Regions from separate parts of the Streptomyces sp. Wb2n-11 genome, predicted to be linked through region 3. Evidence: riboswitches for the same ligand, from Rfam matches in the RefSeq annotation. Region 3 holds a riboswitch; each other region holds the start of a gene.
The links. A riboswitch is a leader RNA that binds a small molecule or an ion and turns the genes downstream of it on or off. The one in region 3 is predicted to bind cobalamin.
Positions count from the first base shown of each region.

Region 1: another riboswitch for cobalamin. It lies ahead of BN1555_RS30875 (FecCD family ABC transporter permease); the one in region 3 lies ahead of BN1555_RS10490 (ribonucleoside-diphosphate reductase subunit alpha).
Region 2: another riboswitch for cobalamin. It lies ahead of BN1555_RS24885 (cobalamin biosynthesis protein); the one in region 3 lies ahead of BN1555_RS10490 (ribonucleoside-diphosphate reductase subunit alpha).

Region 1 covers NZ_CVPB01000001.1:6,746,864-6,751,445, reverse strand. Annotated here, with positions in the region: gene BN1555_RS30880 (ABC transporter ATP-binding protein) at 1-218, opposite strand, end outside; gene BN1555_RS30875 (FecCD family ABC transporter permease) at 218-1,285, opposite strand; cobalamin riboswitch at 1,431-1,578, opposite strand; gene BN1555_RS30870 (hypothetical protein) at 2,110-2,931, shown strand; gene BN1555_RS30865 (ABC transporter ATP-binding protein) at 3,240-4,582, opposite strand, start outside.
Region 2 covers NZ_CVPB01000001.1:5,473,791-5,478,372, forward strand. Annotated here, with positions in the region: gene BN1555_RS24880 (cobyric acid synthase) at 1-467, opposite strand, end outside; gene BN1555_RS24885 (cobalamin biosynthesis protein) at 476-1,456, opposite strand; cobalamin riboswitch at 1,580-1,729, opposite strand; gene BN1555_RS24890 (hypothetical protein) at 1,845-2,069, opposite strand; gene BN1555_RS24895 (inorganic phosphate transporter) at 2,088-3,347, opposite strand; gene BN1555_RS24900 (class II aldolase/adducin family protein) at 3,638-4,315, shown strand; gene BN1555_RS24905 (alpha/beta hydrolase family protein) at 4,381-4,582, shown strand, end outside.
Region 3 covers NZ_CVPB01000001.1:2,375,651-2,380,232, forward strand. Annotated here, with positions in the region: gene BN1555_RS10475 (carbon starvation CstA family protein) at 1-1,558, shown strand, start outside; gene BN1555_RS10480 (YbdD/YjiX family protein) at 1,555-1,758, shown strand; gene BN1555_RS10485 (Uma2 family endonuclease) at 1,813-2,403, opposite strand; cobalamin riboswitch at 2,499-2,640, shown strand; gene BN1555_RS10490 (ribonucleoside-diphosphate reductase subunit alpha) at 2,779-4,582, shown strand, end outside.

The DNA.
Region 1 (4,582 bases), 4.4 Mb from region 3:
TCGCGCGCGCTCAGGGCGTGGAGGTCAGCGCCGTCGAGCCGGACTGTACCGGCCGAGGGACGCAGGGCCCGGTAGACGCAGCGCAGCAGGGTGGATTTCCCGCTGCCGTTGGGCCCGACAAGCCCGACGACCTGCCCGGCGGCCGCTCGCAGCGTGGCCTCCCGCACCAGCCGCGCACCGGAGATCTCGACCGTCAGTTCATCGATGTCGATCCGCATCACGCGCCTCCGAAGGTGTAGGAGCGGCGGCGCATCAGCAGGACGAAGCACGGCACACCGATGACCGCGGTCAGTACGCCCACCGGCAGCTCGACGGGCGCGAGCACCACGCGCGACAGGATGTCCACCCAGATCAGCAGGACGGCGCCCGCGAGGGGCGCGACGGCCAGCAGCCGGCGGTGGTCCGCGCCGACCAGCATCCGTGCGGCGTGCGGGACCATCAGTCCGACGAAACCGATCGCACCGCTCACCGCCACCACCGCCCCGGTGACGGCCGCGCAGACCAGGAAGAGTTCCTTGCGCAGCTTCCCCGCGTCCACCCCCAGGGCGGCCGCGGTCTCGTCGCCCATCGCCAGGGCGTTCAGGCGGCGCGCCGACACGGTGAGGTGGGCGAGGCCGGCGAGTACGGCTCCGGCGGCGATCGGTACGGAGGCCCAGTTGGCTCCGCCGAGGCTGCCGAGCAGCCACATCATCGCGGAGCGGGCCGCCTCGCCACGCTCGGCCGCGAACACCATGAACGTCGTGACGGCCGAGAAGCCGTAGTACATCGCGGTGCCCGTCAGGACGAGCCGCAGTGGGGTCAGGCCGTCAGCGGTGCGGGCGATGGCGTACACCAGCGTCATGGCGAGGAGCGCGGAGAGGAAGGCCGCCGTGGACAGGGCCCAGAGACCGAGCGCGCCGAAGGCTCCGAACAGGAGCACGGCGTTGGCGCCGACGGCCGCGCCCGAGGAGATGCCGAGCACGAACGGGTCGGCGAGAGCGTTGCGGACCATGGCCTGCACGGCGACGCCGATGGCCGACAGGCCGGCCCCGACGACTGCGGCCAGTACGGCCCGCGGAAAGCGCAGTTCCCACACGATGGTGTACGCCGGGACCTGGTCGGGGGATATGAGGCCGCCTGTCAGTCCGGCCCACAGATAGCGCAGCACTTCCCCCCAGGAGAGCCCCGACGCCCCGATGCCCGCCCCGCAGAGGATGGAGAGCACAAGCGCGGCGCACAGGGCGGTGAGGAGGAGCGGAAGTGACACGCGCTGGGGCGGCGCGGGGCCGGCGCCGGCGCGGGGCAGGTGCGGCGGCAGGGCGGGTTTGAGTTCGAGGGGTGTGGCCACGGGCGGTTCGCTTTCGCCTCGGGCCGTGCACCTGCGTGAGCAAAGGAGCGGCCCGGGACGCCGGGCGCCCTGCGCAGCGCCCTCTCGCAGTCCACGGCGAATTGACAGGAGCCATCACCACCGCGGGTAATCGGGCTTACGGGGCCACGTGTCGGGCTCCGCCTACCGTTGCGGGTCAGCGCCGGACTTCGACCGGACTTCCCCCGCGGGGCGCTTGCAGCTTAGCGCCTACGGAAGGGAGCCCCGCCAGGGGAGAATCCGGTGCAAACCCCGTCGTGCACGCGCAGCGTGGCCAGGTCCGCGCCGGCGTCTGCGGCTTCCGCCCGCGGCCGGCCCCGACGAAAACCGGCACGCCGCGCGCGCCTGCCCGCCCACCGGGCCGGCAGCCTCAAGCTGACGCCACGGTTCTCCGGCCCCGGACAGAGCGGCTCGCACACAGGGCCGCGGCCGGCCGGCGCGGGAGCTGCGGGCCTCCGGAGCGCCTCCGGGGTGGGGATGCTCCCCGCCCGGCCGAGCGGGGCACGGAGGTGTGCGCCGGCCCCGCCGTACGGCAGGAGCCGGGCCCGCCGGCCGGTCGGGGCGCATGGGACCGGGTGATCCGGCGTCTGTGGACCCGTACCGTCCCCGGGACGCCCGTCTGCGCTCTCTTCCGCCCGGCTCGTACGGGCTCAGAACGATCCGAAACAGCCCTGGGCGCGGCGACGACCGGCCGTGTCGTGGAGACTTGAGGAGGCGGGCGGCGGCCGCCGCCGGCCGGAAACCTCACAGCCGAGACACGGAGAGTGCGACAGAAGAGCCACGTCCTGCTGAAACACCCGCGGAAGCACCGGACCAAGGTCGACGAGGAGGACACGATCAACACCGCCGAAACGGACCGGCACCCGCTGGACTCCACCAGCGTCATGAACGCGAAGAAGACCCTCTTCGAACTCCTGGGCCGCACGGGAATGCTCCGGAGCGAAGCCGAAGAGCTGATCGCGCTCGTCGAGGCCGGCGCGATCGCAGACGCGCACAGCGAGGCAGAGAAGGAGAAGGGCGCCCCGGACGAGAAGGGGGAGTCGTACGGCATCGGCTGGCACGACGGCGCCCGGGCCGTCGGTGACGAACTCGCCCGCATCGCCGAGCGAGCCCTTGAGCGTGCCATCGGCCCGGCGATGTCCGGCTTCCCGCAGGACGGCGCGCGAGGCCGTCACCCCGTGGGGAGGGTGGACGTAGAGCGTGCGAAGGTCGCCGTGACGCCGCTCTACCTCGCGTTCAGTGACGTCTCGGACCTCGATCCCGAGGTGTCGGACGAGGTCCTCACCGCGGTACTCGGCACGATGAGCATCGTGGAACGGGTCGGGTACGCCGGCCGGCTGGAGCAGTTCACCGAGTCCCACCGGGAGCGGCTGGCTCAGTTGTACGCGCGGTACGGGCCCCGCAGCCGCATCGCCGTCCACGGCCGCTACTCCCTCCTCCACTCCCCCACGAGCATCGCCGTACTCGAACGCCTCGCCGCCGCACCATCAGCGTTCCGGACGGAATGGGAGCACGCGGAACTGCCTCCTGCATGGCTGGAAGGACTCGCGACCGCCTGGCGCGCGTCGGAGGCCCCGCCGGGCTGACGCCCGTCCCGGCCCTGGCTCGACGACCGTGCCGGAGGCGGGCCGCGGCCTCCGGTGAGGGACCGCGTGCCTCCTGTCCGCCGGGCGGGGTGGACGGGCACCGTCACGTCCGTCCCCCGAGTCCGCGTCTGCCTTCACCCAGCGCTTACGGCGCCGGGCCTGCCGAAGCCCACCGGCCACGCGCCCTTCGCGGCGACAGCCGCGCCGGGCCCGCCGGTGGCAGCAGACGGGCGCCCCGGACGCCGCTCGGACGCCGGCGCCCGAGGTCACGCGTCCGCGCCCTGGCGCACTGCCCCCGGCTGCGCGGTTCAGGCCGGGCCGGCCTGCGCGGGGGCGTCGTCCAGGAAGCCGCCCGACTGGTGCTGCCACAGCTTCGCGTAGGCGCCGTTCGCCGCGAGCAGCTGCCGGTGCGTGCCCTCCTCGACGATCCGCCCGCGGTCCAGGACGACGAGTCGGTCCATGGTGGCGACCGTGCTGAGCCGGTGCGCCACCACCAGTGCCGTCCGCCCCTCCATGAGGTGCCACAACGCCTTCTGGACGAGGACTTCGCTCTCGGAGTCCAGGGCGCTGGTCGCCTCGTCGAGCAGCAGGATCGGCGCGTCGCGCAGAATCGCCCTGGCGAGGGCGACCCGCTGCCGCTGTCCGCCGGACAGCTTGACGCCCCGCTCGCCCACCATGGTGTCGAAGCCGTCCGCCAGCGCGTCGGCGAACTCCGTGACGTGAGCCGCGTCGGCCGCGCGGCGGATCTCGGCGTCGGTGGCGTCCGGCCGGGCGAACGCGATGTTGTCCCGCAGCGTGCGGTGGAACATCGCCGGGTCCTGCGGCACGTAGGCGATCAGGCTGCGCAGGTCGGCCTGGCGCAGCGTGCTGATGTCCTGCCCGCCGATCAGGATCCGGCCGGCGTCGATGTCCGTCATACGCAGCAGCAGCCGGCTGAGCGTGGTCTTGCCACCGCCGGACCGGCCGACGAGACCGATCCTCGCGCCACTGCCCACCTCGAGGTCGAGGCCCTCGAAGAGCGGCTTCGCCCCCGCGTGGGCGAAGGTCACCTGCTCGAAGCGGACGTCGGCGGCCTTGGACAGCAGCGGCTCCGGCGACGCCGGGTCGAGCACGGTCGGCTGTGTCAGCAGCAGTTCGGTGAACTGCCCGGCCTCCGTCATCGAGCTTTCCAGACGGCGGTAGATCTGGTTGAACTCGAACATGATCCGCGTCGCGTTGGTGTAGTACGTGAAGGCGACCACGACCGCCTCCACGCCGTGCTCGCCCCCGCCGAGAGCGACCGCGAGCAGCAGGCCCATGACGTTGGTCAGCACGGACATCGGAGCGACCAGCGTGTCGATGCGCAGGTTGCCGTAATCCCAGGACTGCAACGTGAGCCGCCGTGACTCCGCGACACGGGACCGGTGTTCGGCGGCCTCGCGTTCCTCGGCGCCGAAGGCCCGGACCGTGTCCATGTTCATCAGGCTGTCGGCGACGTGACCCGACACCCGGGCGATCGCCTCCTCGCGCTGGTCGACGAGTGCCTGGCGGCGCCGGATGAGGGGCGTCACGCACAGCGCGGTCAGCGCGATCATCGCCAGGAGACCTACGACGAGCAGCGGTTCGTAACTCCACAGCACGACCGAACCGAACAGCAGCGGCACGAGGCTGC
Region 2 (4,582 bases), 3.1 Mb from region 3:
GCCCCCTCGCAGATCACGGCGTCATACGTGCCCCGCAACTCGCGCAGACAGTCCGTCACGGTGCCGAGCAGCGCTTCCCGGTGCCCCCCGTGCGGCACTTTCCCGGGGGCCACGGCGCCTGATTGCTGCCGCGCCGCGGGCCCGGGCCCCCCGAAGAACCCGCGCGCGCTCATCTCGCCCACCGGCTTGCCCAGCAGCACCACCTGACTGCTGCGGTCACTGCCGGGCTTGAGCAGCACGGGGTTCATGAGCGCCGTCGGCTCCACCCGCGCCGCCTGCGCCTGCATGGCCTGCGCCCGCCCGATCTCCGCGCCTTCGCGCGTCACGAACGAGTTCAGCGACATGTTCTGCGCCTTGAACGGCGCGACCTTCACACCCTTGCGTACGAGCCACCGGCAGATCCCGGCCGTCACGACGCTCTTGCCGGCGTCGGACGTGGTCCCCGCGACGAGCAGACCGCCCCCCAGTGAACCGCTCATGCGTGTCCCTTTCCTGTGCGTGTGCCACCGCGCGCGCCGCGTCGCAGCGCACCGAGCACCAGCCGCCCTCCGACGGCCGCCGCCAGTGCGAGCGCCCCGACACGGCGCGACAGCCGCGCCGCCCGCTCGATGTCCGGTACGCCGACGGGCCGCCCGGCGGCGTTGAGCACGGGCCGGTGTTCGACCCGGCCCGCGTACGAGAGCGTTCCGCCGAGCCGCACGCCGAGCGCGCCGGCGAAGGCGGCCTCCACGGGGCCCGCGTTGGGGCTCGGGTGCTTGGCCGCGTCCGTACGCCAGGCCCGCACCGCACCGCGCGGATCGCCGCCCGCCACGACCGCGAGGGCGGCCGTCAGCCGGGCGCCGGGCCAGCCGGCCACGTCGTCGAGGCGGGCCGAGGCCCAGCCGTAGCGCAGGTATCTGGCCGATCTGTGCCCCACCATGGCGTCGAGCGTGTTGACGGCGCGGAAGGCCACGAGCCCCGGCACCCCGCCCAGGGCGCCCCACACCAGCGCGCCCACGACCGCGTCCGAGGTGTTCTCGGCGACGGACTCGACGACGGCGCGGGCGATCTGCTGTGCGTCCAGCGCCTGCGGGTCGCGCCCGCACAGGTGGGGGAGGCGTTCGCGGGCGACCTCGACGTCCCCGGCCTCCAGGGCGCTGCCCACGGCGCGCGCCTCGCGGCCCAGCGACGTACCTCCGACGACGGCCCAGGTGGCGGCGGCGGTCAGCGCGACGGCGGCGGCGGGGGAGCGGCGTACGGCACGGGAGGCCAGCACGGCGGCGCCCGCCGCGCCTCCGGCGCACACCAGGGTGTGCACCGCGCCCCACCCGCGGTGGTCACGCCACAGCAGGGACTCGACGGCACCCGCGGCCCGTCCGAACGCGGCGACCGGGTGCCCGCGGCGGGGATCACCGAGGACGAGGTCGCCGATCAGGCCGGCGGTGGCGCCGTACGCGAAGATGCGATCGGCACGCATGGCTCAGCAGGCCGATGCGCCTCGAAGCGCACGCGTCGTACGCACGGGAATGTCAGGACTGACAGGAACGACTGAACGGCAGCCGGGCATGGCGGTATGTCCTCACTCAGGGTCCGCGCCCTGGTTCGACGTGACCGGCGGTGAGAGTTCCTGGCTCCCGGGGACTTCTTCGTCTTCCCCGGTCACAGTGGCGGGACCGCGCCGGATTCGCACCGGACTTCCTCTCGTGCCGCCGTATTCGGCTCGGGCAGTCCACCACGCTCCGCGAACGTCGTCAACTTGCTGTTGACCTGCGACGGGGGAGTGTGCCGAGGCACACAGGAACCGCCCCGCCGATGGCCGGTAAAGGCCGGTGGCGGGGCGGTTCCGGGAGACTGCGGTCGTCGTGTCAGACGACGATCAGGTAGATCCCGTACGCCACGGCCGCCGCGCACAGCGCGAAGCAGGCGTAGGCGCCGGTGCGAACCATGACGGCGGAGCCGCCGCCCTGCGCGGAGGCGCTCTCCTGCTTGGAGAGGCCCACGATGCCGAGGGTGAACAGGCCCACCAGGGACACGGTGACCACGAGGCTCACGCCGAATACGGAGCCGAGAGCTGCCCAGTCGATGTTCATGCGATCTGTCCTCTGTCCTTACACCGGGGCCGGGCTGGCCGGCTCCGCGGAGCTGCCGGCCGGGGCCGGGATGGTCGTCTTGAGTTCCTCGGCGGCCAGGGAGGCGACGGCGCCGGCCGTGGGCGGCACGCTGACGGCGGCCATGGCCGTGGTGACCACACCGGCGGACTCGCCGGACTCGTCGTCGGTGACGTTGGTGTGGTCGACCGGCTTGCGGCGCGACAGGGCCCAGATGACGGCGGAGCCGCCGACGAGCAGGAAGGCCACCACGGCGATGCCCCAGGTGCCCTGCCCGGTGAGGAATTCGGCGCCCGCGGCGACCAGTCCCGCGGCCGGCAGCGTCAGACCCCAGGCGACGAACATCCGGGTGGCGGTGGACCAGCGGACCACGCCGCCCTTGCGGCCGAGGCCCGCGCCCATCACGGCACCGGAGCAGACCTGGGTGGTGGAGAGGGAGAAGCCGAGGTGCGAGGAGGCCAGGATGACGGTCGCGGCGCTGGTCTGGGCGGAGAAGCCCTGCGGCGGACGGAGGTCGGTGAGGCCCTTGCCCATGGTGCGGATGATGCGCCAGCCGCCCAGGTACGTACCGAGCGCGATGGCGACACCGGCGGAGACGATGACCCACATCGGGGGGTTCGAGCCGGGTGCGAGGACGTTGCCGGTGACCAGGGCGAGGGTGATGACACCCATGGTCTTCTGCGCGTCGTTGGTGCCGTGGGCGAGCGAGACGAGACCGGCGGAAGCGATCTGGCCGGCGCGGTAGCCCTTGGCCGTGGCCTTCTCGTCGGCCTTGCTGCCGAGCTTGTACGTCAGCTTGGTGGCCAGCAGCGCGGCGATGCCGGCGACGACCGGCGCGGCGATCGCGGGCAGCAGGACCTTGGTGACGACGACGTCGCCGTTGACGCCGGAGGCGCCGACCGACATCAGGGTGGCGCCGATGAGGCCGCCGAAGAGTGCGTGGGAGGAACTGGACGGCAGGCCGATCAGCCAGGTCAGCAGGTTCCAGAGGATCGCGCCGACCAGCGCCGCGAAGATCACTTCGGTGGTGATGCCGCTCTCGTTGACGAGCCCCCCGGAGATCGTCTTGGCGACCTCCACGGACAGGAACGCGCCGACGAGGTTCAGCACGGCGGACATGGCCACCGCCGTCTTGGGCTTGAGAGCGCCAGTCGAGATGGTGGTCGCCATCGCGTTGGCAGTGTCGTGGAAACCGTTCGTGAAGTCGAACACGAGAGCGGTGACGATCACGATCCCGAGGAGAAGCGTGATGTGTTCCATTTACCCAGGCAATCGTTTGAGGTCAGTGGCACGTGGACCGTAGGCAACCTGGGTGAACGGAAGGTGAACTGGGGCGGGCGGTGTGGTGACCCGGAACACATCGCGGCCATTCCGGTTGTGCCGGAACGGCGGAGGCCGGCGGTGACCGGCCGCAAGCGGGGGCCTCCAGCCCCTCGCGAGCCCCTTGAACCCGGCCCGGGAGCCGCCGAAGAGATCCTGGTCACTCGGCAGGCTCCCCTCCGGCTCTCCTGGCTCTCCCGGCCCTCCGGCCCGGCTGGCAGGATCTCCGCATGGCTGAGCAGCGGCAGGACGCGCGCGACGCGCGGGACGCGATCGAACGGGCATGGGACGACCTGGTGGCCACGGCCCGCAGGACAGTGCGGGAAGGGCTGGTGGTCGGCACCTCCGGAAATGTCTCCGTACGGGTCGGGGAGCTGGTCCTCGTCACCCCGAGCGGAGTCCCGTACGACCGGCTGCGGCCGGAGGACGCCGTCGTCGTCGACCTCGGCGGGAACCAGGTCCTCGGCGGCCTCGTCCCGACCAGCGAGCTCCCGATGCACCTCGCGGTCTACCGCACCACCACCGCCGGAGCCGTGGTCCACACCCATGCCGTGCACGCCACGGCCGTCTCCACCCTCGTCGCCGAGCTGCCCCTCGTGCACTACATGGCCGCGGCCCTCGGCGGCCCCGTCCGCACCGCCCCGTACGCCACGTACGGATCGCCGGAGCTGGCCGAGAACATGCTCGAAGCCCTGCGCGGCCGCTCCGGCTGCCTGCTGCGCAACCACGGCACCGTGACCTACGGGGACACCCTCGACCAGGCGTACGACCGCACCGCGCAGCTGGAGTGGATGTGCAGGCTCTGGCTCACCGCGAGCTCGGTGCCGGGGCGCGAACCGTCCCTGCTCTCCGCCGGACAGCTGCGCGAAGTACAGGAGAAGCTGAGCGGCTACGGCCAGCCCGGCTGACCCGACACGCGGCCGTCCGGCCCCGCCCACTGGCCCCGGGTCCCTCCTGTGCGGACACTGGAGCAGTGCGCCCGGCTACAGCGACGGCAGCGGCCGTCACCACACTCCTCGGCGTCGGCGCGGCAGCGGTCGCGGTCGGCCGCTACGCCGGCGACGCCGCACTCAAGGCGTCGCCCGGCAGGCCGCTGCCCCGCGACCCCCGCCTCACCGTGCACGCCACCGCGGCGGGACGGATCACCCTGACCCGCTGCCTGGCGTCGCTGCGCC
Region 3 (4,582 bases):
CGTCTACCTGCGCGTCCTGCGCCCCGGCCGGGTCAGCGAGGTCTCCGTCATCGGCGTCGTGCTGCTGCTGCTCGCGATCGTCTCGGGCGGCTGGGTCGCGGAGTCCTCATGGGCGGACACGTTCACGCTGGAGCCGGGCACGCTCGTCATCTGGATGATCGTGTACGGCTTCCTCGCCTCGGTCCTGCCGGTGTGGCTGCTGCTGGCCCCGCGCGACTACCTCTCCACCTTCATGAAGGTCGGCACCATCGGGCTGCTCGCCCTCGGCGTCTTCATCGCGCTGCCGACGATGAAGATGCCCGCGGTCACCGACTTCGCGACCAGTGGCACGGGACCGGTCTTCGCCGGCTCGATGTTCCCGTTCGTCTTCATCACCATCGCCTGCGGCGCGCTCTCCGGCTTCCACTCCCTGGTCTCCTCGGGCACCACCCCGAAGATGGTCCAGAAGGAGACGCAGATCCGGATGATCGGCTACGGCGCGATGCTGACCGAGTCGTTCGTCGCGGTGATGGCGATGATCACGGCGTGCATCATCGACCCGGGCCTGTACTTCGCCATCAACTCGCCGGTCGGCGTGGTCGGGGACAGCGTCCGGGCGGCGTCCGAAGCGGTGACCAACCTCGGCTTCTCCATATCCCCGGAGGCCCTGGCCCAGGCGGCGAAGGACGTCGAGGAGCAGAGCCTGCTCTCGCGCACCGGCGGCGCGCCGACCTTTGCGCTCGGCATGTCGGAGATCTTCTCCGCGGTCGTCGGCGGCACCGCGATGAAGGCGTTCTGGTACCACTTCGCGATCATGTTCGAAGCGCTGTTCATCCTCACGACGGTGGACGCGGGCACCCGCGTCGGGCGCTTCATGCTCCAGGACATGCTGGGCAACGTCTACAAGCCGTTCCGCGAGGTCAGCTGGAAGCCGGGCGTCTGGTTCGCCAGCGCGGTCGTGGTCGGCGGCTGGGGCTACTTCCTGTGGGTCGGCGTGCACGACCCGCTGGGCGGCATCAACCAGCTCTTCCCGCTGTTCGGCATCGCGAACCAGCTGCTGGCCGCCGTCGCCCTCGCCGTCTGCACCGTGCTGCTCGTCAAGTCCGGCCGCCTGAAGTGGGCGTGGGTCACCGGAGTGCCGCTCGCCTGGGACGTGGCGGTCACGCTCACCGCCAGCTGGCAGAAGATCTTCTCGGACGACGTGAAGGTCGGCTTCTTCGCCCAGCGCGACAAGTACCAGGCGGGCATCGACTCGGGCCAGGTGCTGCCGCCCGCCAAGAACATGGACCAGATGCACACCGTCGTCACCAACTCGACGGTCGACGGCGTGCTGTGCGCGCTCTTCGCGGTCCTCATCGTCGTGGTGCTCGCGGACGCCGGCCGGGTCTGCCTCAAGGCCGTCCGCGCCCCCGAGAGCGTCAAGCTCCATGAGGCGCCGTACGTCGAGTCCAGGCTCGTCGCCCCCGCCTCGATCATCGCGACCAAGGAGGAGAAGGCCGAACTGGCCGCGGCCGGCGTCGGTCCGGAGGGCGGCACCCGCAAGGAGGCCGCGGCGGCCGGCGCGGGGACCCCCGAATGACCCTGACGGGCGTGCGCCGCGCGGCGGGCCGGATCCGCTGGTACGTCCGCGAACTGACCGGCGAGGCGACGTACGACCGGTACGTGGCGCACGCGAGGTCCTGCGACCCCGAGGCGCCGGTCATGTCCCGGCGCGCGTTCGAACGCAGCCGCACGGACGCCCGGGAGGCGGACCCCCGCGAGGGCTTCCGCTGCTGCTGAGCGATTTCCACGGGCCGCCGCGTCCCCTTCGGGGGGCGCGGCGGCCCGTCGTCGTCAGCGCACCCACTCCTTCAGCGCTTCGGTCTCCAGGGTGATCCCCACCGGGCCGGGCAGCGCCACGGGCTTGCCGAACGGGACGATGTGCGCGTTCTCGTACCGGACTCCGTCGGGCTCGCTGTAGACCGTCACCTCGCAGGCGTCCCGGTCGATGAGCAGGTAGACCGGGATGCCGGTCTCGGCGTAGGCGCGGGGCTTCTCCACCCGGTCGCGCTGGTCGGTGTCGGTGTCGGTGTCGTACGAGGTGACCTCGACGGCCATCAGCACGGAATCGGGATCGGCCCACTCCCCCTGCCCGACGAAGGCGCCGCTGGGCGCGAGAGAACCGTCGGGCCGGGCGCGGCCCTTCCGGTATGCCTGCACCTTCAGTCCCTGGTCGGGATAGAGCCACAGCTCGGGCCGCGACTGCATACAGATGCGCGTCAGCCACTCGATGATCCGTCCGTGGTCCCCGTCCGGCACAACCCTGCTCCTCAGCCTCCCGTCGATGAGTTCCAGCCGCACGCCCTCGGTCGTGCGGGCCAGTATGCGCGTGGCCTCGTCGAACTCTTCGGGGAACAGGTGGGGCCGGTCGGCGGTCGCTGCCATGGGGCGTACCTCCTTGTGCTCACGACGATAGCGGAGCGCTGTGACAGCCGCCCTCACACTTCCCGGGTGACACAACATGTGGGGGCCGCATCATCCAACGGCCCCCACATGTATGCTCGTGCTCGCTGTCGCCGCAGGGGAATCCGGTGCGAATCCGGAACTGTCCCGCAACGGTGTGATCGGTGCGCTTTTGCGCACCCAGGAGTCCGAGGACCTGCCGACGGCGTATCCGGCTCGACCGAACCGGATACCGACACGTCCGGGCCTCGCGGTTGGGCCGGTGGACGCTACGCGGTGTGCCGCCCTCAGGGGTGACGTGTGCCCGTACGCCCCCCGTTCCCCGCCGGCCCCGAGCCGAGCGAGGGAGAGCACCCCGTGACCATCGCGCCAGCCGATCCGGCAACTGCCACGGAGCCGACGGGTTCAACGGAGTCGGCGCAGTCGCCCGACGGCCCCGGGACCGCGCTCCTGCGGACCCTCACCGACCTGACCGCCGACCTCCCCGACACCGACCCGGGCAGAGTCGCCGCGGCCGCCCTGCGCGGCCGCAACGCGGCGTCGGACGCGGCCGAGTTGCGGGGACTCGCCACCGACGCCGCCGCCGGGCTGATCTCCGAGGACCCGGCGTACTCCCGCCTCGCGGCCCGGCTGCTGACCCGCACGATCCGGGACGAGGCGGCTACGCAGGGCGTCCGCACCTTCTCCGAGTCGGTCTCCGTCGGCCACCGCGAGGGCCTGATCGCCGACCGTACGGCCGAGTTCGTGTCCGCCCACGCGGCCCGCCTCGACGCGCTGGTCGACCCGGCCGCCGACGACCGCTTCGGCTACTTCGGCCTGCGCACGGTCTACAGCCGCTACCTCCTGCGCCACCCGATCACCCGACAGGTGATCGAGACCCCGCAGCACTTCATGCTGCGCGTGGCGTCCGGTCTGGCCAAGGACGGCTCCCCCGCGGCCGCCGACGAGGTCGCCGCGCTGTACCGCCTGATGAGCCGCCTGGACTACCTGCCGTCCTCGCCGACGCTCTTCAACTCCGGTACGCGCCACCCGCAGATGTCCTCCTGCTACCTGCTGGACTCGCCGCTCGACGAGCTCGACTCGATCTACGGCCGCTACCACGAGGTCGCGCGCCTCTCCAAGCACGCGGGCGGCATCGGCCTCTCGTACTCCCGCATCCGCGCCCGCGGCTCCCTGATCCGCGGCACCAACGGCCACTCCAACGGCATCGTCCCCTTCCTGCGCACCCTCGACTCGTCCGTCGCCGCCGTGAACCAGGGCGGCCGGCGCAAGGGCGCGGCCTGCGTCTACCTGGAGACGTGGCACGCGGACATCGAGGAGTTCCTGGAGCTGCGCGACAACACGGGCGAGGAGGCGCGGCGTACGCACAACCTGAACCTCGCGCACTGGATCCCCGACGAGTTCATGCGCCGCGTCGACGCGGACACCGACTGGTCGCTGTTCTCGCCCTCCGACGTCCCCGAGCTCGTCGACCTGTGGGGCGACGCGTTCGACCGGGCGTACCGCAAGGCAGAGGCGGACGGCCTGGCCCGTACGACGATTCCCGCGCGCCAGCTGTACGGACGGATGATGCGCACCCTGGCGCAGACCGGCAACGGCTGGATGACGTTCAAGGACGCGTCGAACCGTACGGCGAACCAGACGGCGGAGCCCGGCTCGGTGGTCCACTCCTCGAACCTGTGCACCGAGATCCTGGAGGTCACGGACGACGGGGAGACGGCCGTCTGCAACCTCGGCTCGGTCAACCTCGGTTCGTTCGTGACCGGGAACGGCGACATCGACTGGGAGCGCCTGGACGAGACCGTCCGTACGGCCGTCACGTTCCTCGACCGCGTCGTCGACATCAACTTCTACCCGACCGAGCAGGCAGGCCGCTCCAACGCCAAGTGGCGTCCGGTGGGCCTGGGCGCGATGGGTCTCCAGGACGTCTTCTTCAAACTGCGTCTGCCCTTCGACTCCCCCGAGGCCCTCGCCCTCTCCACGAGGATCGCCGAGCGCATCATGCTCGCCGCGTACGAGGCGTCCTGCGACCTCGCCGAGGTCAGCGGCCCGCTCCCGGCCTGGGAGAAGACCCGCGCGGCGCGCGGCGTCCTGCACCCCGACCACTACGGCGTCGAGGTCACCTGGCCCGAGCGGTGGGACGCGCTGCGCGCCCGTGTCG